One region of the Duganella caerulea genome, then DNA from elsewhere that is predicted to be linked to it. Evidence: predicted binding sites of a transcription regulator. Region 1 holds the regulator's gene; each other region holds the start of a gene.

Region 1 (7,668 bases):
TACTACACCAGCCACTACGACGGCGCCGACATCGCGCTGGCCCGTTTCAACTGCAAGGCGCCCAACATCCCGATGCGTCCGGCCACGGCCGGCGGACCGGCGCTCACGCAGGCGCTGGCCGCCTGGCATGACTGCTACGATCGATTCCTGGCCAACTACAACGCCGCGCTCCCGGTCGGCAAGAGCATCCCCGCCGACCTGGCCGACCTGATGACGGACGATGAGATGGGCGCCGCCCAAGCCTTGATGAGCCAGGTGTTCGTGCAAGTGGCGGACGAGGCCAAGCGCCAGGCTGACGCGGTCACCCTGGCGCAGAGCGCGTTGGAGGGCAGGCAAGGCGATCTCGCCCTGAGCGCGCGCGACCTGTCGCATCAGCCCGAGACCGCCGGCAAGCGCTAGCCGGCCGAATGGCGGAAATTGATGCAAGATTGTCTGTTCAATACATGCTGATGTTTGGTAGTCTGCGTGGCATGACTACACCATTCCGTTCGAAACAAATGCTGGCGCTGCTGGGCGGCGCATTCCTTGCCACTGTCGTCCACGCCGCACCGGCCAGCGACGCCGAACTGCTCGCCATGATGAAAACCCGCGTCGATATCGACCACGCCGGTACCGGCATGGTGGTCGGCATCATCGACGCCAAGGGCAGCCATGTGCTGGCCTACGGCAGCCTGAGCGAGGGCGGGGCGCCGGTCGATGCGGACACAGTCTACGAGATCGGCTCCATCACCAAGGTGTTCACCGCCACCATCCTCAGCGATATGGCCCTGCGTGGCGAAGTGAGCCTGGCCGATCCAGTGGCGCGCTACCTGCCGGCCGCCGCGGCGCCGCCGGCCTTCGGCGGACGGCAGATCACGCTGACCGACCTGTCGTCGCAAGTGTCCGGCATCCCCAGCATTCCGGGCAACATCGCGCCCAGGGACGAGAACAACCCCTTTGCCGACTACACGGTGCCGCAGTTGTACGAGTTCGTGCACGGCTACACGCCCACGCGCGCGGCGGGCGAACGCTACGAGTATTCGAATGCCGGCGTCGGCCTGCTGGGCCATGCGCTGACGCTGCGCGCTGGCGTGGACTACGAAACCCTGGTGCGCCAGCGCATCACCGGCCCGCTGGGCATGTCCAGCACGGCCATCGCGTTGACGCCGTCCATGCGCCAGCATCTGGCCACCGGCTACGACATGCCGGGCAGGGTGGCGGCCAACTGGGACATGCCGGCGCTGGCAGGCATGGGCGCGCTGCGCTCGTCGACGGCGGACATGCTGAAGTTTGTGGGAGCGAATATGGGACTGCGGAAGACGCCGCTGTACGGTGCGATGCAGGCGGCGCATCAACCGCGTCATACGGTCGAAGGCAAGCCTGAATTATCGGTGGGGCTGGGATGGCATGTGCTGGAGCAGCACGGCTCGCACATCGTCTGGCACAACGGCGGCACGGGCGGCTACCGCACCTACATCGGCTTCGACACCAGCACGCAGCGGGGCGTGGTGCTGATGTCGAACTCGCACATGGGCTCGGACGATATCGCCAGGCGCGCGCTCAATAGCGCGTTCCCGCTCATCGTGCCGAAGCCGATGTCGATGTAATACTTAGTGCCAGCTGCGCATCAGGCCGACCGCCAGGCCTTCCAGCGCGAACTCGTCGGCTTCGGGATCGACCTTGATGATCTTGAAGTCCGGGTTTTCCGGCAGCAGCTCGACGGTGGAGCCGGTCTTGCGATAGCGCTTGACCGTGACATCGTTGCCGATGCGGGCCACGACGATCTGGCCGTTCTTGGCGCTGTCCACCTTCTTGACCGCCAGCAGGTCGCCGTCCATGATGCCGGCGTCGCGCATCGACTCGCCGCGCACCTTCAGCAGGTAGTCCGGCTTGGAGGAGAACATGGCCGGATCGACGCTGTAGCTGGTCTCCAGGTTTTCCTGCGCCAGGATGGGCGAGCCGGCGGCCACGCGGCCGATCAGCGGCAGCGACATCATCAGCGACACCGGTACCTTGGGCGTGGCTGGCTCGGCATGCACGCCCAGCAGGCGGATGCCGCGCGAGGTGCCGGCGGCGATCTCGATCGCGCCCTTGCGCGCCAGCGCCTGCAAATGCTCCTCGGCCGCGTTGGCGGACTTGAAGCCCAGTTCATTGGCGATCTCGGCTCGGGTCGGCGGGAAGCCGGTGTTCTCGATGGCATCCTTGATCAGATTGAGAATTTGTTCCTGTCTTGCGGTGAGCTTGATCATAGAGTGCTTTAGGCCTGTGTATATAGACAGTCTGTATTTTTGTACAGTGTGAAGCGAAAAGCAAGGGAATTTGTTGCTTTGAGCGAAATAAATTCATGGAGCGGGCGGATTGTCTTTTGCCGGGAAAGCTGATATAGTCGCGGGCTTACCTCTTCCCACACCTGTCTTGACGCCAGGGTGGGCTATATTCACAGTCCTTAAGGGAGTTTGCATGCGTCACTATGAAATAGTATTTATCGTCCACCCGGACCAGAGCGAGCAAGTGCCCGCCATGATCGAGCGTTACAAAACCACCGTAACGACCCGCGGCGGCGCCGTGCACCGTGTTGAAGATTGGGGCCGTCGTCAGATGGCTTACTCGATCCAGAAACTGGCTAAAGCACACTACATCTGCCTGAACATCGAATGCGACAACGAGACCCTGGTCGAGCTGGAAACCGCCTTCAAATTCAATGATGCCGTGCTGCGTCACCTGACCGTCAAGATGAAGAAAGCGGAAACCGCTCCTTCGCCGATGATGAAGTCGGTACAACGTGAAGATGCGGCGAAATCGCATCGCACCGAAGCTCCAGCAGCCGCTGCTGCTCCTGCGGCCTAATTGTTACCGGGAACCGAGCTGAATCAGCTCCAGTTGATTGCCTTGATCGCCGAACGGGACGCCTTGCGCTACACCCCGGCCGGCATGCCGATCGTGAACGCTGTACTCCAGCACCGGTCGCAGCAGGTCGAGGCAGGCATCGCCCGATTGAGCGAGTTTGAAGTTGCCGCGGTTGCCGCGGGCGAGATTTCAGGCCGCTTCAGTCAGGCGCCACTGGCAGGCATGTATCAGTTCACCGGTTTCCTGAACAAGAAGAATCGCAATAGCAAAAGCCTGGTGTTTCACATCATTGATTTTAGTGCTGTCCCAGACAGCTCAATTTAGATACAGGAGCCTAAAATGGCATTCGGTAAAAAGTTCGACAAAAACAAGCTCAAGCTGAAAGAAAAGCGCAAGCAACAAAACCCACTGTTCAAGCGTAAGAAATTCTGCCGCTTCACCGCAGCAAACGTAGAACAAGTTGACTACAAAGACGTCGACACCCTGAAAGACTTCGTCCAGGAAAACGGCAAAATCATGCCAGCACGTCTGACCGGTACCAAGGCGCACTACCAGCGTCAAGTTGACACCGCAATCAAGCGCGCTCGCTACCTCGCGCTGCTGCCTTACACCGATCTGCACCACGCTTAATTGCGTCGTCTAGATAAGATCCTGGAGAAGAACTATGCAAATCATTCTGTTAGAAAAAGTCGTCAACCTGGGCAACCTGGGTGAAGTCGTTAAAGTCAAAGACGGTTACGCACGTAACTTCCTGATTCCGCAAAAAATGGCTCGCCGCGCTACCGCGTCCGCCGTTGCTGAATTCGAAGTCAAGCGCGCTGAACTGGAAAAAGCCGCTGCTGAAAAGCTGGCTGCCGCTCAAGCCCAAGGCGAGAAACTGAACGGCATGACCGTGAACGTTTCGCAAAAAGCTGGTGTTGACGGCCGTCTGTTCGGTTCCGTGACCAACTTCGACATCGCTGAAGCCCTGAGCAAAGCTGGTTTCGCTGTTGAAAAAGCTGCCGTGCGCATGCCTACCGGTCCTCTGAAGACCGTTGGCGAGCACCCAGTCAGCGTTGCTCTGCACACCGACGTGGTGGTGGAAGTGACCGTTGCTGTCGTGGGCGAAGCTGCCTAATACTTTTTCAGGCGGAAACGTCTGATCAGTGTTGCAACACCTTTGAAAAAGCCGGGCTTGCCCGGCTTTTTTCTCGTCATAAATTTGTAATACGGCTCAAGCAAGCAGGTATAATTCGCGCCATGAACGCCCCCTCCGATCCGCAAGTCGATTCACTCCGCGTCCCGCCGCATTCCATCGAAGCAGAACAGTCCGTCATCGGCGGCCTGCTGCGCGATAATGCGGCGTTCGACCGCATTGCGGACATGATGCACCCCGAAGACTTCTACCGCTACGACCACCGCATCATCTACGAGCAGATCGTCAAGATGATCAATGGCTCGAAGCCGGCCGACGTCATCACGGTGTTCGAGACCCTGACTCAGCTGGGCAAAGCGGAAGACGTGGGCGGCCTGGCCTACCTGAACGCGATGGCGCAAAACACGCCATCTGCCGCCAACATCCGCCGTTACGCCGAGATCGTGCGCGATCGCTCCATCCTGCGCCAGCTGATCACGGTGGCCGACGAAATTTCCGGCCAGGCGTTCACGCCTCAGGGCAAGGAAGTCAAGCAGATGCTCGACGAGGCCGAGTCCAAGATCTTCGCCATCGCCGAGCAGGGCGCGCGCGGCGCGGCTGGCTGGCTGCCGGTGCAGCCGCTGCTGACCCAGGTGGTCGAGCGCATCGACGAGCTGTACTCGCGCGATTCCGGCTCCGAGATCACCGGCGTGCCGACCGGCTGGATCGACCTCGACCGCATGACCTCCGGCCTGCAGCCGGGCGACATGGTGGTGGTGGCGGGCCGTCCGTCGATGGGCAAGACCGCGTTCTCGATGAACATCGCCGAGAACGTCGCGGTGGAAGAAGGCCTGCCGGTGGCCGTGTTCTCGATGGAGATGGGCGGCGTGCAGCTGGCCATGCGTATGCTGGGCTCGGTTGGCCAGCTGGACCAGCACCGCCTGCGTACCGGTAAATTGAACGACGAGGATTGGCCGCGCCTGACGCACGCCATCCAGAAAATGAACGACGCCCAGGTCTACATCGACGAGACCCCGGCGCTGAACCCGATCGAGATGCGCGCCCGCGCGCGCCGCCTGTCGCGCCAGTGCGGCAAGCTGGGCCTGATCGTGGTCGACTACCTGCAGCTGATGCAGGGCTCCACCCCGGGCGACAACCGCGCCTCGGAGATTTCCGAGATTTCCCGATCGCTGAAAGGCCTGGCCAAGGAGCTGCAGTGCCCGGTGATCGCGCTGTCGCAGCTGAACCGCTCGCTGGAGCAACGCCCCAACAAACGTCCCGTCATGTCCGACCTGCGCGAATCCGGCGCTATCGAGCAGGACGCGGACGTGATCATCTTCCTGTATCGCGACGAGGTCTACAACCCGGACTCGCCCGATAAGGGAACGGCCGAGATCATTATCGGTAAGCAGCGTAACGGCCCGATCGGCTCGGTACGCCTGACCTGGATCGGCCAGTACACCAAGTTTGGCAACTACGTCGGTAACCTGGCGCTGTATCAAGGCGATTAAGCCAGGGCGATTAATCTTTAAGCCGTCCTTATCCTGGGCGGCGATCTGCAGTAAACATGAACCGGAGAATAAAATGTTTGGACGTTTGATGCCCACCGAGGGCAAATTTTTTGACCTGTTTAACCAACACGCCGATCTGTGCGTCAAAGGTGCAAAAGAAATGCTGGGCCTGATGTCCAATTTCGACGATCTGGAAAATCGCGTGCACGCGATCGAGAGCATCGAAAAGCAGGCCGACAAGATCACCTACGCCACCGTCGACCTGTTGCACAAGACCTTCATCACGCCGATCGACCGCGACGACATCCACAAGCTGATCACCCGCATGGACGACATCCTCGACCTGCTGGAAGACGCGGCCCAGACCGTCTCGCTGTACGACCTGCACTCGGTCACGCCGGAAGCCAAGCGCCTGGCCGAGCTGGTGCTGGCCTGCACCGAGAAGGTCCGCGACGCTGTGGCCCTGCTGCACAACATGGACAACTCGCGCCAGATCGTCGCCATCTGCGAAGAGATCGACCGCCTGGAATCGGACGCCGACCACGTGATGCGCGCCGCCATGTCCAAGCTGTTCCGCGACGAACCGGACGTGCGCAACCTGATCAAGATGAAGGCCATCTACGAGATCCTGGAAACCGTGACCGACCGTTGCGAAGATGTGGCCAACATCATCGAAGGCATCATCGTCGAAAACGCATAACGCATAACTACAAAAAGAAACGTCCAATATGCATACCCTACAAATCAGCATCTACGTGCTGGGCGTCCTGATCGCCCTGGCGCTGGTGTTTGACTTCATGAACGGCTTCCACGACGCCGCCAACGCGATCGCGACCGTGGTGTCGACCGGCGTGCTCAAGCCGCAGACGGCGGTGGCCATGGCCGCGCTGTTCAACTTCACCGCCATCTTCGTGGTCGGTCTGCACGTGGCGTCCACGGTGGGCAAGGGCACCATCGATCCCGGCATCGTCGACCAGTACGTGATCTTCGGCGCGCTGGTCGGCGCCATCGTGTGGAACCTGTTCACCTGGTACTACGGCATTCCCTCGTCGTCCTCGCACGCGCTGATCGGCGGCCTGGTCGGCGCCGCGGTGGCCAAGTCCGGCACCGGCGCGCTGGTCGGCGGCGGCCTGCTCAAGACGGTGCAGTGGATCATCCTGTCGCCGCTGATGGGCTTTGTGTTCGGCTCCATCATCATGCTGATCGTATCGTGGATCTTCGTGCGCTCGACGCCGCGCCGGGTCGACAAATGGTTCCGCCGTTTGCAGCTGGTGTCGGCCGCGTCGTACAGCCTGGGCCACGGCGGCAATGACGCGCAAAAGACCATCGGCATCATCTGGATGCTGCTGATCGCGGTTGGCCAGGTGCCGGCCGGCGACGCCTCGCCGCCGCTGTGGGTGGTGATCTCGTGCTACACGGCGATCTCGTTCGGCACGCTGTTCGGCGGCTGGCGCATCGTCAAGACCATGGGCCAGAAGATCACCAAGCTCAAACCGGTGGGCGGCTTCTGCGCCGAAACCGGCGGTGCGCTGACCCTGCTGATCGCCTCGCACTTCGGCGTGCCGGTCTCGACCACGCACACCATCACCGGCGCGATCGTCGGCGTCGGCTCGGCGCAGAAGATGTCGGCGGTGCGCTGGGGTGTGGCGGGCAATATCGTGTGGGCCTGGGTGTTCACCATCCCGGCCTCGGCGTTCGTGGCCGCGCTGGCCTGGTGGGTTGGTCACCACATCATGTAAGAAACAAGGGAGCTTCGGCTCCCTTTTTTAATGCGTTAGAATCGGAAATTCTCTTGATGGACGTGGCATGCAGAAAATCGATTTTGCGCAGTTGATGTTGTTGGCGCGGGCCTCTGCCGATGTGGTTGTGCCTTGTAGTTGCTGTACCGTTTCGCTGGCGGCGTGGCAGCGCTTGCCGGCCACGCTGGAGCTCGACCGCTTCGAGGAAGTCGGCACGTTGATGGACGATCCTTACGATGAGCCCACCTTCGCCGAATACCATCCGCACGGCACGCGCTACGAGAGCGACGACGCGCCGATCTCGCCGCGCCACTATCCATGCAACCTGAGTCAGGTCGCGCGCTGTTTGAACTGCGGCCGCCACTACCTGCGCTACAACGAGGCGGGCGGCTACTTCACCGAGCTGCGCATCCGCGCATTGCAGCCGCAGCTACTGGTCGACGCCGCCCTGTAGACTCAGCATCCGCGCCGCCATCGC
Region 2 (7,668 bases), on a different contig from region 1:
GCGCACATAGCGCACCGCCGCCTTGCTCTCGCCGGTGGCGCGCAGCTCGGTATCCATGTCGACCGTGAAGCCGGCCGGCGCGTCGTCGGCCTGCAGCCACTCGGTCATCACGCCCACCGGCGAGCGCTGCACGCGCAGGCTTTCCAGCGGCAGCTTGTCGACCGCCTTGAGCAGCAGCTTGATCACTTCGTCGGCCTTGGCCGGGCTGGCCGCGTCGACCACCAGCCAGCCGTTGACCGGATCGATCCAGGTCCAGACGTTGCTGCGGATCGAGAAGGCGCGCGGCAGCAGCTCGTCGGCCACGCGTTCCTTGAGTTCCTTCATCGCCTTCTTGCCGGGGGCGAAGCCTTGTGCCTCTTCCATCTCGGCGGCGCGCGCCTTGGCGACCTGGTTGATGACGGTGTTCGGCAACAGCTTCTTCTCGGTGCCCAGCAGGATCAGCATTTGCTTGTTGACCACGTGCACCAGGCCGCCGTTCGGGCGGGGACGATCCCAGCCCTGGCGCAGCAGTTCATTGCTGCTGGCCGGGACGAAGGAGTGCGGCTCCAGCGCCGCTTCCAGTTGTTCGGGGGTAAAGGCCCAAGGGGCCGGCAGACGGTAAATCTGTAGATTCTTGAACCACATGTGTTGAGCCTTGTTTCAGTAATGCCAGGGGAGCGCCATTTTACACGGTGATGGCGGCGCTGAACCGAATCTGTTGCTTGCCTAGGCGAACAATTCGCCTTGCCGTGGCAGCGAGACCTGCTGGCTAGAGCCGGGCGGCTCCAGCGTGCTGGCGCGCACGCCCAGCAGGCGCAGCCGGCGTTGCAGCGGCACCCGTTTCAGGCATTCGCGCGCGGCCTGCAGGATGCCGGCCGCGTCCGCCACGGGCTGCGGCAAGGTGACGTTGCGGCTGACGATCTGGAAATCGTCGAAGCGCAGCTTGATGCTGATGGTGCGGCTGACGTAGCCCTTGCGCTTGAGGTCGTCCGCCAGCCGGTCGCACAGCTTGGTCAGGATGGACGACAGCGTGCCTCGGTCCTGGCGCGCGTGCAGGTCGCGCTCGAAGGTGGTCTCGCGGCTGATCGACTTGCTCTCCGAGCTGGTGGAAATGGCGCGGTGGTCGATGCCGCGCGCGGCGTCGGCCAGCCAGGCCGAATAGTGGGCGCCGAAATGGTCCTGCAGCAGGCCGGCGTCGGCGGCCGCCAGCTGGCCGATGGTGGCGATGCCCAGCGCCGCCAGCTTCTCGGTGGCCTTGGGGCCGATGCCGTTGATCTTGCGCACGCCCAACGGCCAGATGCGCGCCGGGATGTCGTCGTAGCCCAGCACGGTCAGGCCGTCGGGTTTTTCCAGGTCCGAGCAGATCTTCGACAGCAGCTTGTTGGGCGTCACGCCGATCGAGCACGACAGCCCGGTGGCGTCGCGCACGGCCTGCTTGATGCGCTGGGCCAGCTCATGCGTCTCGCCTTCCACATGGGTCAGGTCGATATAGATCTCGTCGATGCCCCGGTCCTCGAAATCCGGCGCGATGGCGGCCACGGCGTTCTTGAACAGGCGCGACATCTGGCGGTAGGCGTCGAAATTGACCGGCAGCAGGATGGCGTCCGGCGCCAGCTTGGCAGCCTTCATCATGCCCATGGCCGAACCGACGCCCAGCGCGCGCGCCTCGTAGGTGGCGGTGGTGATGACGCCACGGCCGACATAGTCGCGCAGCCGGGAAAAGGTGTGGCTGCCGTCCGCCTGCCGCACCGGCTGGGCGTCGCGCCCGCCGCCGATCACCACCGGCAGGCCGCGCAGCTCGGGATAGCGCAGCAATTCGACGGACGCATAAAACGCGTCCATGTCGAGGTGGGCGATGCGGCGCTGGTCTTCAACCATGATGCGGAGAAAATTACTGTGAATACATACAGTATTCACTAAAACGCATCAGTCCGCAAGACCCCGCCCCATTTGCCGCCGCCGGGGTTACACTGGAGGCCACCATGACCAAGCGCCTGACCTTCGCACTGCTGAGCATGTTGCTGTCCTCCGCCCCGGCGGCAAGGGCGGCGCCGGACGCCTGCCCGCCGGCCAGCGCCGGCCTCAGCGACCTCGGCTACGCCTCCTACCGCGACGGCTCCGCCATCCGTGGCATCACGGTCGACCTGCTGGAGGAAATCCACCGGCGCAGCGGCTGCGTCTTCCAGCTGGGCTGGTATCCGCATGGCCGGGTGTACGCGCAATTCTTCAGCGGCCAGCTGGACGTGACCGGCGCCGCGCTGCGCAACGCCGAGCGCGACCAGCACGGCGTGTGGCTGCCCTACACTTATTCGCAGTTCGAACTGGTGCTGCTCAACCAGAGCGCCGGCGAGTTCCGCAGCCTGGCCGATTTCGTCGAGCGCAGCACGGCGCGCCTGAACGTGGCGCGCAGCATCGCGTATTCGCCCGCGACGCAGGCGCAGATGGACCGGCTGCAAAAGCTGGGCCGGCTGGAATACGTCAACGACTACGGCGTGGTGTTCCGCAAGATCCTGGCCGGCCGCGCCGACGGCACGCTGGCGCCGCCGGCCATCCACGTGCTGCACCAGCGCCAGTTCCACCTGCTGGGCAAGATGCGCGCCACCGCCTTCGCCGAATCGCCGCGCGCGATGGTGGGCATCTACGTGTCGAAGCAGCTGCCGGCGGTGCAGCGGCGGCGCTATGCCGAGGCGGTGCGCGCCATCGTTGGCGATGGCACGGTGCAGCAGATCTATCTGCGTTATCTGAGCGCCGACACCACCCGCCAGATCTTCGCCGGCGGCGTGCGCGACATCCTGGATGCGATGCCGGCGGACTAGCCATGGCGCGCGCGGAACCACGCGGCGCTGGCCTCGTCGGCCGGAAAGAACGATTCGACGCGCAACTCGTGCACGGTGACATCGTGCGGCGTGCCCAGCGTGGCGATAGTGGTGAACAGGTTCAGCTCGACGCCATCCTTGCGCAAGGTCACCGGCAGGAAGGGCAAGGCGCGGCGGTCCAGGTTGGGCGACGCCTGGCCCAGGCCGTCGACGCCGGGCAGCGCCAGCAGCTCGCCCAGCAAGGTGGTGGCCTCGCTGCCGGGACCGTCGCTCATCGCCTCGCGCTGGATCCAGTGCAGCAGGTCGGCGCCGACCTCCTCCCAGTTGTGCAGGTAGCGGCGCGCGCCGTGCGGATCCAGCATCACCTTGAGCACGTTGACCGAGCCGTCGGTGGGGATGGCCGCGTCGGCCGGCAAGTCCAGCAGCCAGCGCATCATGCCGGCCGCCGGCGCGTTGGCCAGCGCCAGGTTCCACAGGCGATCGACCACCAGCGCCGGATATGGCGCCTGCTGCGCCAGCATGAAGTCCAGCGCCCGCCGCACCGCGCCCAGCTCGGGATCGGACAGCTTGCGCTCCTGGTAGGCCGGCGCGTAGCCGGCCGCCAGCAGCATCACGTTGCGCTGGCGCAGCGGGATCTCCAGCACCATGCCCAGCTTCAGGATCAAATCCTTGCTGGGCTGCGAGCGACCGCTTTCCAGGAAGCTGATGTGGCGCTGCGAGATCGTGCTCTCGGTCGACAAACGCAGCTGGCTGTAGCCGCGCTTGCCGCGCCAGTACTTCAACGCGGCGGCGAAGTCGCTGAAATAATCGGTCGCGCCGTGGGCGCCGGATGGATGCGATGCGGACATGCGGGTCTCCTTATCCGGCAATGATAGCCCGGCTGCGCTCACGCCGCGTTCAGGAAACCGGTGACGCGGGTCAGCCGGCCGTCCTCGCCCAGCTCGGCGACGTCGGTGCCGTGCGCCACCGGCGCGCTGCCGGGCACGGCCAGCGTCCACGAAAAGCGCACCACGTCGTTGTGGCCGTCCGGCGTGCCGTCCAGTTCGAAGCGGAAGCCGGGGAACTGGCTTTGCGCGCCGGCGATCATGGCGTCGATGCCGTCGTGGCCGGCGCCGCGCATCATCGGATCGAGGTAGCGGGCGTCCAGCGCGAAGGCGCGCGCCACCAGCGCGCGGCGGGCGGCGGCGTCGCGTTCGTTCCAGACGGCCAGGTATTGGGTAGCGATGTGGGCTGGGGTTTGCATGGTGATCTCCTTGAGTGGTTGATGTCGAATCGACAGAAACCATTGTCCGGAAATCGCTGCGTGGCGGCGATTACGTCCCAGGTAATCGTCGCGCCACCACCAGCACGGCGCCGGCCACCAGGCTGGCCGCCAGCAGGTAGATGCCGTTGGCCGTGCTGCCGGTCGCGTCCTTGATGGCGCCGACCAGGTAGGGACTGGCGAAGCCGGCCAGGTTGCCCACCGAATTGATCAGCGCGATGCCGGCCGCCGCCGCCGCGCCGCCCAGCATCGCGGTCGGCAGGCTCCAGAAGATCGGGAAGGTGCTCAGGATGCCGGCCGTCGCCACGCTCAGCGCGGCCATCGCGATCACGGTGTTGTCGCTGTAGACGGTGGCCACCACCAGGCCCAGCGCGCCGGCCACGGCGGCCGCGGCCGCGTGCCAGCGCCGCTCGCCGCTGCGGTCCGAGTGGCGCGCGGCCAGCACCATCGCCACCGCCGCCACCGAATACGGAATCGCGGTCAGCAGGCCGATGTCGAACACGTTCTTGACGCCGCTGTTCTTGATCAGCTGCGGCAGCCAGAAGCTCACCCCGTACAAGCCCATCACGAACAGGAAGTACACCAGCGCCAGCAGCCACACCGTGCCGCTGGCGAACACCCGCGCCAACGGCAGGCGCTGCTGGTGCTGGCCGTCCTCGGCGATGGCGCGTTCCAGCATCCGCTTGTCGTCCTCGGTCAGCCACTTGGCGGCGCGGATGCCGTCGTCCAGATAGAACAAGGTCCACACGCCGATCAGCACCGACGGCAAGCCTTCGAGCAGGAACAGCCATTGCCAGCCGCTCAGGCCATAACGTCCAGCGAAGGACTGCATGATCCAGCCCGACAGCGGCCCGCCCACCACGCCGGCCACCGCCACGCCGCTCATGAACAGCGCCACCATGCGCGCGCGCCGATGCGCCGGATACCAGTAGGTCAGGTACAGGATGATGCCGGGGAAGAAGCCGGCCTCCGCCGCGCCAAGCAGGAAGCGCAGCAGATAGAACGTCGCCACGCTGTTGGCCAGCATCAGCGCCGACGAGATCAGGCCCCAGCTGATCATGATGCGGGCGATCCAGATGCGGGCGCCGGTGCGCGTCATCAGCAGGTTGGACGGCACCTCGAACAGGAAGTAGCCGATGAAGAAGATGCCGGCGCCCACGCCGTACACGGTGTCGCTGAAGCGCAGGTCGGCCAGCATCTGCAGCTTGGCGAAGCCGACGTTGACGCGGTCCAGGTAGGCGGCCACGTAGCACAGGAACAGGAAAGGCATCAGCCGCCAGCTGACGCGGCGGTACAAGGGGTCGAGTTCGGCATCGGAAATAGTTGTTTTCATTTGCTTATTTTGCAATACAATTTGTGATCAAAGAACAGCCCGGAACCCCACAGACGCCATGATACGCACCCTGCCCATCCTGCTTGCCCTGCCCGCCCTGCTGGCGTTCGCCGATCCCGCCGCACCGCCGGTCGCCGCCAGGAAGCCATGGAGTCAACGCTACCACGGACAGGCGCTGGCCGACGAATACCATTGGCTGCAAAACCGCCGCGACCCGGCCGTGCTGGCCTACCTGAAAGCCGAGAACGCCCACACCGAGGCCGCCACCGCTTCCATTGCCCCGCTGGCCAAACGGCTGGCGGCGGAGATGCGGAATCGCACCGCCGCCAGCGACTTGACGGTGCCGTCGCGCCAGGGCGATTTCTACTACTACAGCCGCGGCATCGCCGGCCAGCAATACCCGCTCAACTGCCGCCGCCGCGCGGCCGCCGACGGCAGCTATGACGACCATGCGTCGGAGCAGATCCTGCTGGACCAGAACCGCCTCGCTCGCGGTAAAAAATTCTTCGCGCTCGAAGGAGTGATGCCCAGCCCCGACGGCAACCTGCTGGCCTACCGCGCCGACACCAGCGGCCAGCACCAGTTCCAGCTGCACATCAAGGACTTGCGCAGCGGCCGCGAACTGCCGCTGAGCGTGCCGCGCGTGACGTCGATGGAATGGGCGGCCGACAACCGCACCATCCTGCTGACGCAGGCCGATCCGTCCACGCTGCGTCCCGACCGCCTGCTGCGCGTGTCGATCGCGGGCGGCAAGCCGGTGGAAGTCTACCGCGAGCGCGACGGCAATTTCCTGCTCGGCATAGGCCGCACGCACGATGGCCGCTACCTCGAACTGATGGCCGCCAGCTCCGACACCAGCGACACCTGGCTGCTGCCGCGCGACCAGCCCGACGCCGCGCCGCGCCTGCTGATGCCGCGCACGCCGGGCCACCGCTACAACGCCGAGACGCATGGCGACCAGCTCTACCTGTTGACCAACAAGGACGCGCCCAACTTCCGCGTGGTCAGCGCGCCACTGGCCGCACCGCAGGACTGGACCGAGGTGACGCGGCCCGAGCCCGGCACGCTGATCGAGTCGATGGACGTGTACCGCGATTTCATCGTGCTCAACGAACGCGCCGCCGCGCTCAGCCGTCCGCGCATCTACAGCTTCGCCAGCGGACAATGGCGCGGCGTGCAGTTCGACGACGAGGTCTACCTGGCGCAGGCCAACACCGAGGCGGCCGGCGTGGCCGGCTACGACGACACCAGCTACCGGCTGCAATACCAGTCGCCGGTCACGCCGCCGATGGTGATCGAGATCGACCTGGCCAGCGGCGCGCGCAAGGTCGTCCAGCGCCAGCCGCTGGCCGGGGTCGACCTCGGCCGCTTCACCACGCGCCGCATCTGGGTCACCGCGCGCGACGGCGTCAAGGTGCCGGTGTGGCTGGCCTACCGCAAGGACGTCAAGCTCGACGGCAGCGCGCCGCTGCTGCTGTACGGCTACGGCGGCTGGGGCTTCCCCAGCGAGGCCAACTTCAGCCTCGGCCGTCTGAGCCTGATGGAGCGCGGCGTCATCTACGCCGAGGCGCAGATCCGCGGCGGCAACGACCTGGGCGAGCAATGGCACGACGACGGCAAGCTGATGAAGCGGAAGAATGTGTTCAACGATTTCATCGACAGCGCCGAACACCTGGTGCGCGAGGGCTATACGCGGCCGGAGCGGCTCATCGCCGAGGGCGGCAGTTTCGGCGGCATGGTGATGGGCGTGGTGGTCAACGAGCGGCCGGAGCTGTTCCACGCCATCGTGGCCGCCGTGCCGCAGGCCGACCTGATCCACGAGATCACCGACCCGACGCTGCCGATGGTCACCTATGAATACCTCGAGTCCGGCGATCCGAAGCAGAAGGCCGCCTTCGATTACATGAAGAGCTACTCGCCGTACGACAACATCAAGCGTCAGGCATATCCGGCGATGCTGGTGACGGCGGGCTTCCGCGACACCCAGGCGCAATACTGGCCGGCCGCCAAATACGTGGCGCGGCTGCGCGCACACAAGACCGACAACCGGCCGCTGCTGCTCAAGACCGACTTCACGTCCGGCCACTACGGCGCGTCCGGGCGTTACGACGCCATCGACGGCAAGGCCTTCGAGCTGGCCTGGATGCTGGACCAATGGGGCATCAACGAATAATTTTCTAAATAATTTACAAAAACCCTTGCGGAACGGATTAGGCAGCTTGTAGAATACGGCCTCGTTCAGCAGTTGCAACAAAGTAGTGAAGCAAAGCTGATATGTT
Region 3 (7,668 bases), 280 kb from region 1:
CGCTTCCGAGTAGGCGTGGATTTCTTTAGCCGTGCGCGGGGTTTCCGAAAACTGTTTGCCGACTGAGCTGAAGGTTGTCATCACGAGGTCGCCGGCCAACACGCGCACGCTGTCCGGCGACTTGGGCAGGGCTTCGCGCATGAATTGTTCGATGATGCGGTCGGCCGCCGCGCGCGTCTCATGCGCTTCGGGCGTGTCGCGGTAGAACGGGGCGGCGTCGTTGAGCGCGGTGCGGATCTCGGCCTCCTCGCACTCCGAGCGCAGGAAGGCGTGGACCAGCAGACGCAGCCGCTCCAGCGGCGGCTTGCGCATGTCCTGCAGGATGGTGATCAGCATCTCGGTCGTCTGCCGCCACTCGTCCGCCTGCAGCCTGAACAGGATGGACGCCTTGTTCGGAAAGTACTGGTACACCGATCCCACGCTCACGCCGGCACGCTCCGCCACCCGCGTGGTGGTAAAGCGGCGCACGCCCTCCTTCGCCAAAACCTGAATAGCCGCTTCGAGTATGGCCGAAACCAGGTCGGCCGAGCGCGCCTGTTTGGGCTTCCTGCGCGAGGAGATAGTGGCTTTTGCAGGTTCTGTCATGGGGTGGTTTCGGAATGCGAATATGAAATGTGAAGGATTATTCATATTATATCCGTACTTCTTTTGAAAGGAATCACCCATGACAACCCTGACCACCAATCCCGTCGCGCCGCTGCTCGACCGCCTGTTTGACGAAGCCGCCAAGGTGCAGATCTCCGCCATCCCGGCTGTCGCCGAATTGTCCAAGGACGAGCGCGACCGCCTGATGCACAGCAAGACGGAATACATCAACCTCTACCATCGGCTGAAGGACGTGCCGCTGCCGGTGTCGCGCCAGACCGGCGAACTGCTATACATGCTGGCGCGCAGCTGCAACGCCCGCAACGTGGTCGAGTTCGGTACGTCGTTCGGCATCTCGACCTTGTACCTGGCCGCCGCGCTGCGCGACAACGGCGGCGGCCATTTGATCACCAGCGAGTTCGAGCCGTCCAAGGTGGCGCGGGCGCGCGGCCATCTGCAGGAAGGCGGCCTGCTCGACCTGGTGGACATCCGCGCCGGCGACGCGCTGGAGACGCTCGCCACCAACCTGCCGGAGCAGATCGACCTGCTGCTGCTCGACGGCGCCAAGGCGCTCTACCCCGAGATCCTCGGCCTGGTGCGCAGCCGCTTGCGGCCGGGCGCGCTCATCATCGCGGACAACGCCGACATGAACCCGGATTATGTGGCGATGGTGCGCTCACCCGCGTCAGGCTATATGTCGCTGCCGTTCGGGGAGGATGTCGAGCTGTCCGTCCTCATTGGTGCGGCGGTCTCAGAATAAATCCATCTGCCCGGCAGCGGCGGCCGCCTTGGCGCGCGCGCCAAGCGGCGGCACCACCAGCGGACGCGTGAACTGTGACGCGTCCATGTTGTGGAAGCGGCTGCCGCGCCCGGTCAGGCCGAGGCGCTCGGTGGCGATCTTGAAGCGCTGCCGTATCAGCTCGGCCCAAACGCCCTCGCCTTTCATGCGGGCGCCAAAGGTGCTGTCGTAGTCTTTACCGCCGCGCATTTCACGCACGCGGTTCATCACGCGTTGTGCCCGCTCGGGGAAGTGCGCCTCCAGCCACTGGTGGAACAGCGGCGCCACTTCCCATGGCAGGCGCAGCACCGTGTAGTGGGCGCTGACGGCGCCGGCCTCCTTCACCGCTTCCAGGATGCGCTCCAGGTCGGGTTCGGTGACGAAGGGGATGATGGGCGCGACGCTGACCGCGACAGGAATGCCGGCGTCGGTCAGCGTGCGTATCGTGCGCAGGCGGCGGGCCGGCGCGGCCGCGCGCGGCTCCAGCGTGCGCGCGATGGCCGGGTCCAGCGTGGTCAGCGTGATGGCGACGCCGGCCTGCTCCTTGGCCGCCATCGCGGACAGGATGTCGATGTCGCGCTCGATCAGCGAGGACTTGGTGATCAAGCCCACCGGATGCTGGCATTCCTGTAGCACCTCCAGCACGCGGCGGGTGAGTTTGCGTTCACGCTCGCAGGGCTGGTAGGCGTCCGTGTTGACGCCGAGCGCGATCGAGGACGGCTCGTAGCTCGGCTTGGCCAGTTCACGCCGCAGCACTTCCGGCGCGTTGACCTTGGCGAAGATCTTGCTCTCGAAATCCATGCCCGGCGACAGGCCCAGATAGCTGTGCGTGGGCCGAGCGAAGCAGTAAATGCAGCCGTGCTCGCACCCACGATACGGATTGAGCGAGACGCTGAACGGCAAATCCGGCGAGGCGTTGCGGCTGAGGATGGACTTGCAGAGTTCGTCCGTGACCACCGTCTTCCACGGCGCTGCTTCCTCCTCCTCCTCGCGCTCCCAGCCGTCGTCGTACACCTCGCGGATGTTGACCTCGAAGCGGCCCTGCAGGTTTGACACCGCGCCACGGCCCTTCTGCGCCTTCAGCGAGGGCGGCGGCAGCATCACATGCTCTTGATTATTTTCATCGTGGGACATCGCGGCACCAAACTACTGTATATATAGACAGTATTCTATGCGCTTGAAATAGCGATATCAAGCTAAATATCAATCGCGCGGGGTTGCTGCCTTGGGGGCAACGTGGTCAAGCTGGTATCATGCAGGACTTCCGGGGGATGGAATTCCCCGCGCCTTGCGCGCCCCCAACCCACACCTCGCCAGGATGCCGCCGATGCGGCGCCCCGGCTCACCCGATACGAGCACACAAACATGAACAATTCGAGTCAACCATTGCCGTCTTTTTTTAGCAGGATATCGATCGCGATCGGCGCCTTTTTCCGCGCCCTGTCCGACGCCGACTACGCAGCGCGCCTGACGCGCATCGACGACGCGCCGCAACCGGCCGCCGCGCCGGTCGCAACGCCTGCTCCGAAGCCAGCGCCGGCCCCCGCGCCGCTGCGCGTGGCCACGCCGGATGCGGCCCTGCAGCTTCTGAGCCTGTTCCAGCGCGAGGCACGCCTGATCGACTTCACCCAGGAGAACCTGAGCGCTTATTCCGACGCCGACATCGGCGCCGCCGCGCGCGTGGTGCATGAAGGATGCAGCAAGGTGCTGCGCGAGCACTTCACCATCGAAGCTGTGCGCAGCGAGGCCGAAGGCAGCCGCATCGTGCTGGAAGAAGGCTTCGACGCCAGCGCCGTGCGCCTGACCGGCAATGTGGTCGGCAGCGCGCCGTTCCGCGGCGCCTTGAGCCATCGCGGCTGGCGCGCCTCCAACGTGCGCCTGCCGAAACTGGCGGAAGCGCATGACGCGTCCATCCTGGCGCCGGCGGAGGTGGAATTATGAGCGATCCACGCTACGCCATCGGCATCGACCTTGGCACCACGCACAGCGCGTTGTCCTATGTGGACCTGGGCGCCAGCGACGGCGAGAAAACCCAGCACGGCGTGCTGGCCATTCCTCAGCTGACCGCACCGGGCACGGTGGAAGAGCTGCCGCTGCTGCCCTCCTTCCTTTACCTGCCGCACGCGGACGAACTGGCGCCGGGCGAATTGAGCCTGCCATGGCCGCAGTCGCCGGAAGAGCAGACCAGCGTGGCCGGCGAGATGGCGCGCAGCCGTGGCGCCACCACGCCGATCCGCCTGGTCTCCAGCGCCAAGAGCTGGTTGAGCCATCCAGGCGTCGACCGCCGCTCCGCGCTGCTGCCGAACGACGCGCCGGAAGAAGTGTCGCGCGTCTCGCCGCTGGAGGCGTCCACGCGCTACCTGACGCACTTGCGCAAGGCATGGGAACAGGCCCACCCCGACGCGCCGTTCGGCGAGCAGGCGGTGACGGTGACGATCCCCGCCTCATTCGATCCAGGCGCGCGCGAACTGACGGCCGATGCGGCGCGCGCCGCCGGCTACACCAATCTGACTTTGCTGGAAGAGCCGCAAGCGGCCCTGTACAGCTGGATCCAGGGCAGCGAAGGCCGCTGGCGCAAGGAGGTTAAGCCGGGCGACATCATCCTGGTGGTGGACGTGGGCGGAGGCACCAGCGACTTTTCGCTGATCGCCGTGCTGGAACGCGACGGCGTGCTGGAACCGCACCGCATCGCGGTGGGCGACCATATCCTGCTGGGCGGCGACAATATGGACCTGGCGCTGGCGCACCTGGTGGCGCGCAAGCTGGCCGCCAATGGCACGCAGCTTGACGCGTGGCAGATGCGCGCGCTGACCTACGGCTGCCGCACCGCCAAGGAAAAGCTGCTGGCCGACGCCAGCGTGGATACCTGGCCTATCGTGGTGCCGAGCCGTGGCTCGAAACTGATCGGCGGTTCGATCCGCACCGAACTGACGCGCGACGAGGTGACCACCTTCATCCTCGACGGCTTCTTCCCGCAGGTGGATGCGGCGGCGCGTCCGGCGGTGCGCACGCGCGCGGGCCTGACGCAGCTTGGCCTGCCGTATGCGCAGGACGCGGGCATCACGCGCCACCTGGCGGCGTTCCTGGCGCGCCAGCTCGGCGCCACCAGCGAACTGGAAGGCTACGCCGGCAAGCAAAACGCCGACGCGACCTTCCTGCATCCGACTGCGGTGCTGTTCAACGGCGGCGTATTCAAGTCGGAGCTGCTGGCGCAGCGCATCATGGGCACCATCAATGACTGGCTGTACATGGAGGGCTCCGAGCCTGCGCGCATGCTGGGCGGCGCGGACTTGGACCTGGCGGTGGCGCGCGGCGCGGCCTACTACAGCTACGTGCGTCGCGGCAGCGGCGTGCGCATTCGCGGTGGTACGGCGCGTGCGTACTACGTGGCGATCGAATCGTCGATGCCGGCCATCCCCGGCATGGAGCCGCCGATCCAGGCGCTGTGCGTGGCGCCGTTCGGCATGGAGGAAGGCAGCGAGATTGAGCTGCCGAACCAGGAGTTCGGCCTGGTGGTCGGCGAGCCGGTGCAGTTCCGCTTCTTCGGGTCATCGGTGCGCCGGCAGGACCAGATCGGCGACCTGCTGGACTTCTGGAGCGCCGATGAACTGATCGAGTTGAACGAGATCCAGGCGACGCTGTCGACCGAAGGCCGCACCGTCAGCGACGTGGTGCAGGTGCGCCTGCATGCGATGGCGACCGAGTCCGGCACGCTGGAACTGCAGGCGGTGGCCAACGACGGCCAGCGCTGGAAGGTGGAGTTCGACGTGCGCGCGGGTGCCCAAGCCTGAGCATGAGCCAATACGTCGTCAGCATCGATCTCGGCACCACCAACACGGTGCTGGCTTATTCGGAACCAGGCAGCGCGCAGATACGCCTGTTCGAAATCGAGCAGTTGGTGGCGCCGGGCGAAGTCGGCGCCGGCGCGCTGCTGCCGTCGATGCGCTATCACCCGGCGCAGGGCGAGCTGGCGGACGGCGACCTGCAACTGCCGTGGCCCTCGGCCGATGTCGCGGGTCTGCCGCAAGTGGTGGTTGGCCGACTGGCGCGTACCTTGGGCGCGCAGGTGCCGGGGCGGCTGGTTTCCAGCGCCAAGAGCTGGCTGTCGCATCCCCAGGTGGACCGCATGGCGCAGATACTGCCGTGGGGCGCCGAGGCCGATGTGGCCAAGGTGTCGCCGGTGGCGGCCAGCGCTTCCTACCTCGCGCATGTGCGAGCGGCGTGGAATGCGCGCTTCCCTGCGCATCCATTGGAACATCAACAGCTGGTGCTGACGATCCCCGCGTCGTTCGACGAAGGCGCGCGGGCGTTGACGCTGGAGGCTGCGCGCATCGCCGGCCTGCCTGACCTGCGCTTGCTGGAGGAACCGCAGGCGGCCTTCTACGACTGGCTGTTCCTCCAGCGCGCCACGTTGGCTGCGGACCTCGCGGCCACGCGCCTGGTGCTGGTCTGCGACGTCGGCGGCGGCACGACCGACTTCAGTCTGATCAAAGTCGAAATAGTCGACGGCCAGCCGCGGATCAGCCGCATCGGCGTGGGCAACCACCTGATACTTGGCGGCGATAATATGGACCTGGCGCTGGCGCATCTGGTGGAGGCGCGCATGGCTGGCGGCGACGCCACGCAAGCACGCCTGTCGGCCAGCCGGCTTTCGCAGCTGGCGGAACGCTGCCGGGCCGCGAAGGAACTGCTGCTCGCGGCCGACGCGCCGGAGCGCACCACCGTCACCCTGCTCGGCTCCGGCTCGCGCCTGATCGGCAGCTCGCGCTCGGCCGAGCTGACGCGCGATGAAGTCGCGGCGCTGGTGGTGGATGGATTCTTCCCGCTCAACGCAGCGCGGGAACCGGCGCAGCGCGGCCGTGGCGCCATCGTCGAATTCGGCCTGCCCTATGCCAGCGATGCGGCCATCACGCGCCACCTGGCCAGCTTCCTGCGCCAGCACGCGGCCGCCGCGCGCGAGGCGCTGGGCATCGCTGCGGACGACTCCATCCCCGTTCCCGATACGCTGCTGCTCAACGGCGGCGTGTTCCGCGCCCACGCGCTGGCCGCGCGGCTTGAGGCCACGCTGGCCAATTGGCGCGGCCAGCCGCTGACCGTTCTGCACAACGACAATCCTGACGTGGCGGTGGCGCGCGGTGGCGTCGCCTACGCGCTGGGCCAGGCGGGGCAAGCGCCGGTGATCGGCGGCGGCTCACCGCGCAGCTACTTCCTGCTGCTGGACGACGAGGCGCGCCACGACAAGCCGCGCCGCGCCATCTGCATCCTGCCACGCGGCAGCGCGGAGAACCGCGAGATCCTGCTGGCCGACCGCACCTTCGCGCTGCGTCTGGGACGGCCGGTACGCTTCCATCTGGCCTCCTCGATTTCCGAAGCCGCGCCGCCGCAAGCGGGTGAGCTGGTCGAGCTGCAAGCCGACGAATACGTCCAGCTGCCGCCTATCGCCACCGTGCTGCGCGACAGCAGCGCCGCCGATGCCCGCAAGGAGATCCCGGTGCAGCTGGCCGCAACGCTGAGCGAGGTGGGCACGCTGGACGTGCATTGCGTCGCCATCGAAGGCGGCCAGCGCTGGCTGCTGGAGTTCCAGCTGCGCGGTGCGGCCGTCGAAGAGGACAGCGATACCGCAGCGCCGAAAGAAGCGCCCATGCCGGCAGGCTTCGACGCGGCCATCGACAAGATTGATCGCATCTTCGGCAGCCGCGCGCAGCAGGTCGACATCAAGGAAGTCAAACAACTGCGCACACAGCTCGAACATCTGCTGGGCAGCCGCGAAAGCTGGGCCACGCCGCTGCTGCGCCGCCTGTTCGACGCGCTGATGCAGCGCGCCAAAGGCCGCCGCCGCTCGTCCGAGCACGAACGCGCGTGGCTGAACCTGAGCGGCTATTGCTTGCGTCCCGGCTTCGGCTACACGCTGGACGAGTGGCGCATCGAGCAGCTGTGGGCCATGTTCGACACCGGTGTCCAGCACCACAAGGACAGCCAGGTCTGCGCGGAATGGTGGACGCTGTGGCGCCGCGTGGCCGGCGGCCTGAGTGTGGAGGCGCAGCTGCGCGTGCTGGACGATTTCGCCTTCAACGTGCAGGCCGACGACCAGGAACGCGGACGCCGTCCGCAGACGCTGGTCAACGGCAGCGAGGAAGACATGCTGCGCTTGGGCGCATCGCTGGAGCGCATCCCCGGCAACTACAAGGCCGAAATCGGCGCCTGGATGCTGGGCCGGCTGGAGGCGGCGACCAAGGCCGCGAGCAAGGCGGCAGCCAACAAGACCCGCAACGGCGCGGCCGATGCCGGCAAGGCCGAAGCGGCGC
Region 4 (7,668 bases), 120 kb from region 1:
ACGTCGGTCGGCACGCCGCCGATGAAGTCGGTGAAGGTCGACGAGAAATAAATTTGTTGCAGCGACGGCGCACGGAAGCCGGTGCTGGCAGAGCCGCGCAGCAGCACGCTGTCGGCCACACGCACGCTGCCGGCCAGCTTGCCGGTGACGGTGGAGCCGAAGTCGCTGAACTTCTCGTAGCGCACCGCGCCCTGCAGCTTGACCATCTTGCTCAGGTCCGCTTCCAGGTCGAGGTAGGCGGCGGTGCTGTGGCGCTTGGCGTTGACCTGGTCGGCTGGCTGGAAGCCGGGGAAGCCCTGGCTGCCGGCGTTGCCGCCGAAGCCGACGCCGTCGACGTCGTTGTACGAGCCCGGCTCGCCGGCGAAGATCTTGTAGTTCTCGCTGCGGTATTCGCCGCCGAAGGCCACGTTCAGGCCGTCACCGACCAGGCCGTCGTAGTAGTGGTTCAGGTCGAGGTTGGTGGTCAGTTGCTGGAACGAGAAGCCGCCCGCGTCGAAGCGGTCCGGGCTGATGCCCTTGCCGCCGGCCAGCAAGTCCTTGTTGGCGATCGAGGCGTTGATCGTATGGCTGATGTTGTACTTCATCTTGTTGTAGCCGTAGGTCTGCGACACGTCCAGGTTCCAGTCGCCCACCATGCTGCGGTGGCCGAGGATGGCATAGCGGTCGTCGATGTCGGCGTTGATGAAGGGGACGAAGCCGTTCGGGTACATCGCGGCCGAGTTGCGGCTCGGGATGTCGTCGGAGCCGACGCCGCCGCGCGCGAAGGCGGCGCTGGAGGCGTCGCGGGTCTGGCCGCCGGCGGTGAAGTACAGCTTGCCGGTGCCGACGGTCGGCAGTTCGCCGTTCAGGTAGATGGTCTGGTTCTTGGTCTTGCTGTCGCCGATGATGCGCGGATTGTCGGCGTCGGCGCGGTTGGAGCGGCCACGGTCGAGGTACTCGCCGGTGATGCCGAGCGTGCCGCCGTTGCCGATCTCGAAGCCGCAATAGGCCGAGGTCATGTAGTTCTTGCCGTCGCGCTTGGAGTATTCGCTGAAGCCGGCAACCGCTTCGCAGCCCTTGCTCTTCTTCAGACCGATGTCCATCACGCCGGCGATGGCGTCCGAGCCGTACTGGGCGGCGGCGCCGTCGCGCAGCACCTGCACGTCCTTGATCGCCAGCAGCGGGATGGTGTTCATGTCGGTGCCGGTGTTGCCGCGGTTGCGCGCGCCGAACAGGTTGACCAGCGCGGTGGTGTGGCGGCGCTTGCCGTTGACCAGCACCAGGGTCTGGTCGGAACCGAGGCCGCGCAACGCGGCGGAATCGACCAGATCGGCGCCGTCGGAGCCGCTCTGGCGGGTCGAGTTGAACGATGGCGAGATATAAGTCAGCGTTTGCGCCAGGTCGAACTGGCCGCCTTGTTCTGTGGACTTGCTCATCGGAATGATATCGACCGGCACGACGGTGTCGGTGGAGGAACTGGTCGCGCGGCGCGAACCGACGATGCTGACCGACTGGATGGCGGTGTCGGCTTTGGCTTCCGGCGCGGTCTGTGCGAAGGCGGATGGTGCGAGGCTGAGGGCTGCTGCGCCGTACAGGCTGAGCAGTACGGCATGACGTAATGGCGTGTTAGCGAACAAGTTTTCTCTCCCGTGCAAAATTTGATTTTAGTCAAATAGCTCATAAGTGAATGAGTTTTCTGACAATTTTGCAGGCAAACTTTATTTACTGTTGTTTTGCCGCGCCACGCGGCGCCGTGTGCTGCGTAGTACTACTTAGGGTGGCGACGGCATGGCCGTGAAGGGTGTATGATACTGTATAAAAACACAGTATATTGCCATGAACACCATCTTGCCGGCCTACGCAGAGCTGTTCTGCATGACCAATTTCTCCTTCCTGCAAGGCGCGTCCAGCGCAGAGGAATTGGTCGCGCGCGCTGCGCAGCTGGACTATGCCGGCCTGGCCATCACCGACGAATGCTCGTTGGCCGGTGTAGTGCGCGCTCACGCCCAAGCCAGGGACGCCGACTTGCCGCTGGTGATCGGCAGCCATTTCCATTTGAAGAACCCGGATGGCAGTCCGGCGCTGTCGCTGCTCGCGCTGGCGCAGGACCGCGAGGGCTACGGCAATCTCTGCGAACTCATCACCATAGGGCGCAACCGCGTCGCCAAGGGCAGCTACCTGCTCACGCCGGCCGACCTTGCCGCGCCGCCGCCGGCCTACGCCCACCTGAAAGGCTTGCCCGGCTGCCTGATGATCCTGCTGCCGCATTACCCGGCCTTCCAGCCGGACGACGTCGACCGCCTGCACGCGCAGGCGGCATGGATGGAGGTCACGTTCCCCGGCCGTAGCTGGATGGGGCTGAACCTGCTGCAGCGCGCGCTGGACGAGGCGCACCGCCTCAGCATCGACGAGGTGGCGCTGCAGCACGGCATGCCGGTGGTGGCGCTGGGCCATGTCTGCATGCACGTGCGCTCGCGCAAGCCGCTCCTCGATACCCTGTGCGCGGTGCGGGTCGGCAAGCCGGTGGCCGAGTGCGGCTACGCGCTGGCGCAGAACGCCGAGCAGCATCTGCGCTCGCGCCTGCGGCTGGCCAACCTGTATCCGCCGCAGGCGCTGGCCGAAACGCTCAACATTCTCCAGCAATGCAAGTTCAGCCTGAGCGAGCTGCGCTACGAATATCCGCACGAGCTGGTGCCGCCGGGCCACACGCCGGGCAGCTATCTGCGGCAGGAGGTGTATGCCGGCGCGCAGGGCCGCTTCCCGGCCGGCGTGTCGGCCAAGGTGCGCGGGCAGATCGAGAAGGAGCTGGACCTGATCCGCGAGCTGAAATACGAGCCGTACTTCCTGACGGTCTACGATATCGTCCGCTACGCCCGCTCGCAGGACATCCTGTGCCAAGGCAGGGGATCGGCGGCCAATTCCGTGGTCTGCTACTGCCTCGGCGTGACCGAGGTCGATCCCGAGCGCAGCAACATGCTGACCGGGCGTTTCATCTCCCGTGAGCGCAACGAGCCTCCGGACATCGACGTCGACTTCGAGCACCAGCGGCGCGAGGAGGTGATCCAGTACATCTACAAAAAATACGGCGCCGACCGCGCCGCGCTGGCGGCCGTGGTCATCAGCTACCGGCCCAAGAGCGCGCTGCGCGACAGCGGCAAGGCGCTGGGCGTGGACCTGGCGATTGTCGAGAAGGTGGCCAAGGCGCACCACTGGTTCGACAGCCGCCACGACCTGCTGGGCCGGCTGGCCGAGTGCGGGCTGGACCCGGAATCGCAACTGGCCCAGCAGTGGGCCGCGCTGGCGATCGCCCTGCTGGGATTCCCGCGCCACCTGTCGCAGCATCCGGGCGGCTTCGTCATCTCGCACGAAAAATTGTCGCGCCTGGTGCCGATCGAGGCCGCCACGATGGAAGGGCGCTGCGTGATCCAGTGGGACAAGGACGATCTTGAAGAGCTGGGTCTGATGAAGGTGGACGTGCTGGCGCTGGGCATGCTGTCGGCATTGCGGCGCGCGCTGGCGCTGGTGGGCGCGCAGCGCGGCGCGCCGTTCCGGATGCAGGACATCCCCAAGGAAGACAAGCCCACCTACGCCATGATGTGCGAGGCCGACACCATCGGCGTGTTCCAGATCGAATCGCGCGCGCAGATGAGCATGCTGCCGCGCCTGCGGCCCAAGGAGTTCTACGACCTGGTGATCGAGGTCGCGCTGGTGCGGCCGGGGCCGATCCAGGGCGGTATGGTGCATCCGTATCTGCAGCGGCGCATGAACCCCAAGCTGATCGATTCCCCGCCGGGGCTGGATGAAGCGCTGAAGCGCACGCTGGGCGTGCCCATCTTCCAGGAACAGGTGATGCAGATCGCCGTCATCGCCGCCGGCTTCAGCGAGGGCGAGGCCGACCAGCTGCGGCGCGCCATGGCCGCGTGGAAGCGCAAGGGCGGGGTGGACAAATACCAGCAGCGCATCATGGACGGCATGCGCGAGCGCGGCTACGACGAAACCTTCGCCGCCGCCATCTGCGAGCAGATCAAGGGCTTTGGCGAATACGGCTTCCCCGAATCGCACGCCGCCAGCTTCGCGCTGCTGACCTATGCCAGTTCCTGGCTCAAGTGCCACGAGCCGGCCGCCTTCCTGTGCGCGCTGCTCAACAGCCAGCCGATGGGTTTCTACAGCCCTTCGCAGCTGGTGCAGGACGCCAAACGCCACGGCGTGCAGGTGCGCGAGATCGACGTCACTGTCAGCGGCTGGGACAGCTCGCTGGAGGAGCGGGTGGGCAAGCGCAACCAGCCGGCCGTGCGGCTGGGCTTGTCGCTGATGAAGGGCATGCGGGAGGAGGCGGCCCAGCGCATCGAGCGGGAGCGCGCGCTGCGGCCGTTCGCCAGCGTGGCCGACCTGGCGCGGCGTGCCGACCTCGACCGTCACGACCTGCAGGTGCTGGCCGCCGGCAACGCGCTGCAGCAACTGGCCGGCAACCGGCGGCAAGCGCTGTGGCAGGCGGTCGGCGCCATGCCGGACAAGGATTTGCTGCGCCCGACCACGCCGGTCGAGGAACTGCCCGAGCTCAAACCGCCGACCGAAGGGGAGGACATCCTGGGCGACTACCGCTCGCACGGACTGACGCTGGGCCGTCATCCGCTGGCGCTGCTGCGGCCCAAGCTGCTGGAGCACCGCTTCATGCCGGCCTCCACGCTCAACACCTACACCAACGGCATGCTGGCGCGCGCCTGCGGCATGGTCACGGTGCGCCAGCGTCCGGGCACGGCCAAGGGCGTGCTGTTCATCACCATCGAGGATGAGACCGGCAGCGTCAACGTCATCATCTGGCCGTCGCTGGTCGAGCAGCAGCGGCGCGAAGTGCTGGGCGCGCCGCTGCTGGGAGTGTACGGCGTCTGGCAACAGGAAGGCATCGTGCGCCACCTGGTCGCCAAGCGGCTGGTCGACATGTCCCACCTGCTGGGACGGCTGCCGACCGTCAGCCGCGATTTCTGCTGATTAGCGCCGCAGGCCGGCGGCGCGGTTGCCGCTGGTGCCGTAGTAGGTGTGGATCTGGCTGGCCCAGGTCTGGTTGGCCATGTCGGGCCAGTGGTCGGAATCGAAGCCCGGCGCGTTTTCGATGCGCTCCTTGTCCAGGTTCAGCGTGAAGCGCTTGTTGATCGTGTCCAGCGTCAGCGCCTCCCAGGGCACGGCGAACAGTTTCTCGCCCAGCGTGAACACGCCGCCGTACGACATCACCGCGTAGGCGATGCCGCCGGTGCGCATGTCGAGCATGATTTCCTTGATTTCCCCCAGGTGCTCGTTTTTCAGGTTGTGGACGTGGTTGCCGATCAGCGTGTCGGCGCCCATCAGTTCAGGGCCGGGGCCCTTGTGGCCGTGGTCCACATACATGCCCAGGGCATCGAGTTCTTCGTAGTTCATTTTGACCTCCCAGATTATCAATGAGTCATCATTTTTGACCGATTGGACAGGGCGGTCTGTACGGTGCAGCACAGTGACGGCGGATGGGCACGGCCAGGGGCGGGCACGCCCGGGCGCGGATTTTTCCGGGCAGGAAGGTGAAGAATCGCATCTTTTAGGGTATAATTTCAATTTCCCGCACGTGCCGTTCGGCACCATCTGCAATGACCAAATTTGTCTTCGTCACTGGCGGCGTCGTGTCTTCCCTTGGTAAAGGGATTGCCGCCGCCTCTCTCGCCGCGATCCTTGAATCGCGCGGCCTCAAAGTCACCATGCTCAAGCTCGACCCGTACATCAACGTCGATCCTGGCACGATGAGCCCTATGCAACACGGTGAAGTCTTCGTCACCGACGACGGGGCCGAAACCGACCTCGACCTCGGCCACTACGAGCGCTTCATTTCCACCCGGATGAAAAAGGTGAACAACTTCACCACCGGCCAGATCTACGAATCGGTGATCCGCAAGGAACGCCGCGGCGAGTACCTGGGCAAGACGGTGCAAGTGATCCCGCACATCACCAACGAAATCCAGGACTACATCCGCCGTGGCGCCGAAGGCTACGACGTGGCGCTGTGCGAAATCGGCGGCACCGTGGGCGACATCGAGTCGCTGCCGTTCCTGGAAGCGGCTCGTCAGCTGAGCCTGCGCGCCGGACGCAAGAACACCGCCTTCGTCCACCTGACGCTGGTGCCGTTCATCGCCTCCGCCGGTGAACTGAAAACCAAGCCGACCCAGCACTCGGTGCAGAAGCTGCGCGAAATCGGCATCTCGCCAAACGCGCTGCTGTGCCGCGCCGACCGCGCCATCCCGGAAGACGAGCGCGCCAAGATCTCGCTGTTCTCGAACATCGAAGAGCAGGCCGTCATTTCCGTGTGGGACGTCGACACCATCTACAAAGTGCCGCAGATGCTGCACGACCAGGGCCTGGACGCGATCATCTGCGAAGCGCTGGACCTGAACCCGGCCCCGGCCGACCTGTCGGTCTGGAGCCGCCTGATCTACACGCTGGAACATCCGAAGACCGAAGTGTCGATCGGCATGGTCGGCAAGTATGTGGAACTGACCGAGTCGTACAAGTCGCTGACCGAAGCGCTGCGCCACGCCGGCATCCACAACGAATGCAAGGTCAACATCGAGTACATCGACTCGGAAGAGATCGAGACCACCGGTTGCGCCTCGCTGGGCAAGTACGACGCCATCCTGGTACCGGGCGGCTTCGGCAAGCGCGGCGTGGAAGGCAAGATCATGGCCGCGCAATTCGCCCGTGAGAACAAGATCCCTTACCTGGGCATCTGCCTCGGCATGCAGGTGGCGCTGATCGAATACGCCCGCCACAAGGCCGGCCTGACCGCCGCCAACTCCACCGAGTTCGACCTGGAAACCTCGCAGCCCGTGGTCGCCCTGATCGACGAATGGCAAGGCCAGGACGGCAAGGTCGAGAAGCGCGACGAGAATTCCGACCTGGGCGGCACCATGCGTCTGGGCGCGCAGACCTGCGCCATCAAGCCGGGCACGCTGGCGTCGGAAATCTACGGCGCGGTGGTCACCGAGCGTCACCGCCACCGCTACGAAGCCAACAACCACTACCTGCCGCGCGTGGAAGCGGCCGGCCTGGTGGTCGCGGCGCGCACCCCGACCGAAGACCTGTGCGAAATCATGGAACTGCCGCGTACCGGCGAGAATTCGCACCCATGGTACATGGGCGTGCAGTACCACCCTGAATTCAAATCGACCCCGCGTGACGGCCATCCGCTGTTCACGTCCTACATCAAGGCAGCACTGGCCCACAAGGCCGCCGGCGGCGCCCGCCTGCACGCTGTCACCGATGCACTGCAAGGAGATGCGGCATGAAACTCTGCGGATTTGACGTTGGCCTCGACCAGCCGTTCTTCCTGATCGCCGGCACCTGCGTGATCGAATCGCGCCAGATGGCGTTCGACACCGCCGGCGCGCTGAAGGAAATGACGGCCGCGCTGGGCATCCCGTTCATCTACAAGTCCTCGTTCGACAAGGCCAATCGTTCCTCCGGTACCTCGTACCGCGGTCCGGGCCGCGACAAGGGCCTGGAGATCCTGGGCGACGTCAAGCGCGAGCTGGGCGTGCCGGTGCTGACCGACGTGCACTCGATCGACGAAATCGCCGAAGTCTCGGCGGTGGTCGACGTGCTGCAAACCCCGGCCTTCCTGTGCCGCCAGACCGACTTCATCGTCGCCTGCGCGGAATCGGGCCTGCCGGT

The links. Region 1 encodes LexA, which represses DNA repair genes until DNA is damaged. Its sites were predicted from a motif close to ACTGTATNNNNATACAGT; they were not measured.
Region 2: a site for LexA is predicted at 1,873-1,890, ahead of dinB (DNA polymerase IV). Genes of this name have one in related genera too.
Region 3: a site for LexA is predicted at 2,512-2,529, ahead of ACUJB0_RS06760 (PA0069 family radical SAM protein). Genes of this name have one in related genera too.
Region 4: a site for LexA is predicted at 1,790-1,807, ahead of ACUJB0_RS04920 (error-prone DNA polymerase). Genes of this name have one in related genera too.

The regions. Positions count from the first base shown of each region.
Region 1 covers NZ_BPWJ01000002.1:155,799-163,466, forward strand. The annotation lists gene ACUJB0_RS05505 (hypothetical protein) at 1-399, shown strand, start outside; gene ACUJB0_RS05510 (serine hydrolase domain-containing protein) at 471-1,586, shown strand; gene lexA (transcriptional repressor LexA) at 1,590-2,228, opposite strand; gene rpsF (30S ribosomal protein S6) at 2,440-2,826, shown strand; gene priB (primosomal replication protein N) at 2,845-3,150, shown strand; gene rpsR (30S ribosomal protein S18) at 3,166-3,456, shown strand; gene rplI (50S ribosomal protein L9) at 3,491-3,943, shown strand; gene ACUJB0_RS05540 (replicative DNA helicase) at 4,066-5,451, shown strand; gene ACUJB0_RS05545 (DUF47 domain-containing protein) at 5,525-6,151, shown strand; gene ACUJB0_RS05550 (inorganic phosphate transporter) at 6,180-7,190, shown strand; gene ACUJB0_RS05555 (hypothetical protein) at 7,258-7,644, shown strand; gene ACUJB0_RS05560 (TetR-like C-terminal domain-containing protein) at 7,621-7,668, opposite strand, start outside.
Region 2 covers NZ_BPWJ01000007.1:305,711-313,378, reverse strand. The annotation lists gene ACUJB0_RS22105 (recombination-associated protein RdgC) at 1-624, opposite strand, end outside; gene dinB (DNA polymerase IV) at 706-1,857, opposite strand; gene ACUJB0_RS22095 (substrate-binding periplasmic protein) at 1,962-2,795, shown strand; gene ACUJB0_RS22090 (helix-turn-helix domain-containing protein) at 2,792-3,643, opposite strand; gene ACUJB0_RS22085 (nuclear transport factor 2 family protein) at 3,682-4,038, opposite strand; gene ACUJB0_RS22080 (MFS transporter) at 4,109-5,389, opposite strand; gene ACUJB0_RS22075 (S9 family peptidase) at 5,448-7,562, shown strand.
Region 3 covers NZ_BPWJ01000002.1:434,782-442,449, reverse strand. The annotation lists gene ACUJB0_RS06770 (TetR/AcrR family transcriptional regulator) at 1-585, opposite strand, end outside; gene ACUJB0_RS06765 (O-methyltransferase) at 665-1,345, shown strand; gene ACUJB0_RS06760 (PA0069 family radical SAM protein) at 1,337-2,497, opposite strand; gene ACUJB0_RS06755 (DUF2760 domain-containing protein) at 2,729-3,304, shown strand; gene ACUJB0_RS06750 (Hsp70 family protein) at 3,301-5,154, shown strand; gene ACUJB0_RS06745 (Hsp70 family protein) at 5,157-7,668, shown strand, end outside.
Region 4 covers NZ_BPWJ01000002.1:37,533-45,200, forward strand. The annotation lists gene ACUJB0_RS04915 (TonB-dependent receptor plug domain-containing protein) at 1-1,616, opposite strand, end outside; gene ACUJB0_RS04920 (error-prone DNA polymerase) at 1,816-4,968, shown strand; gene ACUJB0_RS04925 (PRC-barrel domain-containing protein) at 4,969-5,391, opposite strand; gene pyrG (CTP synthase) at 5,595-7,283, shown strand; gene kdsA (3-deoxy-8-phosphooctulonate synthase) at 7,280-7,668, shown strand, end outside.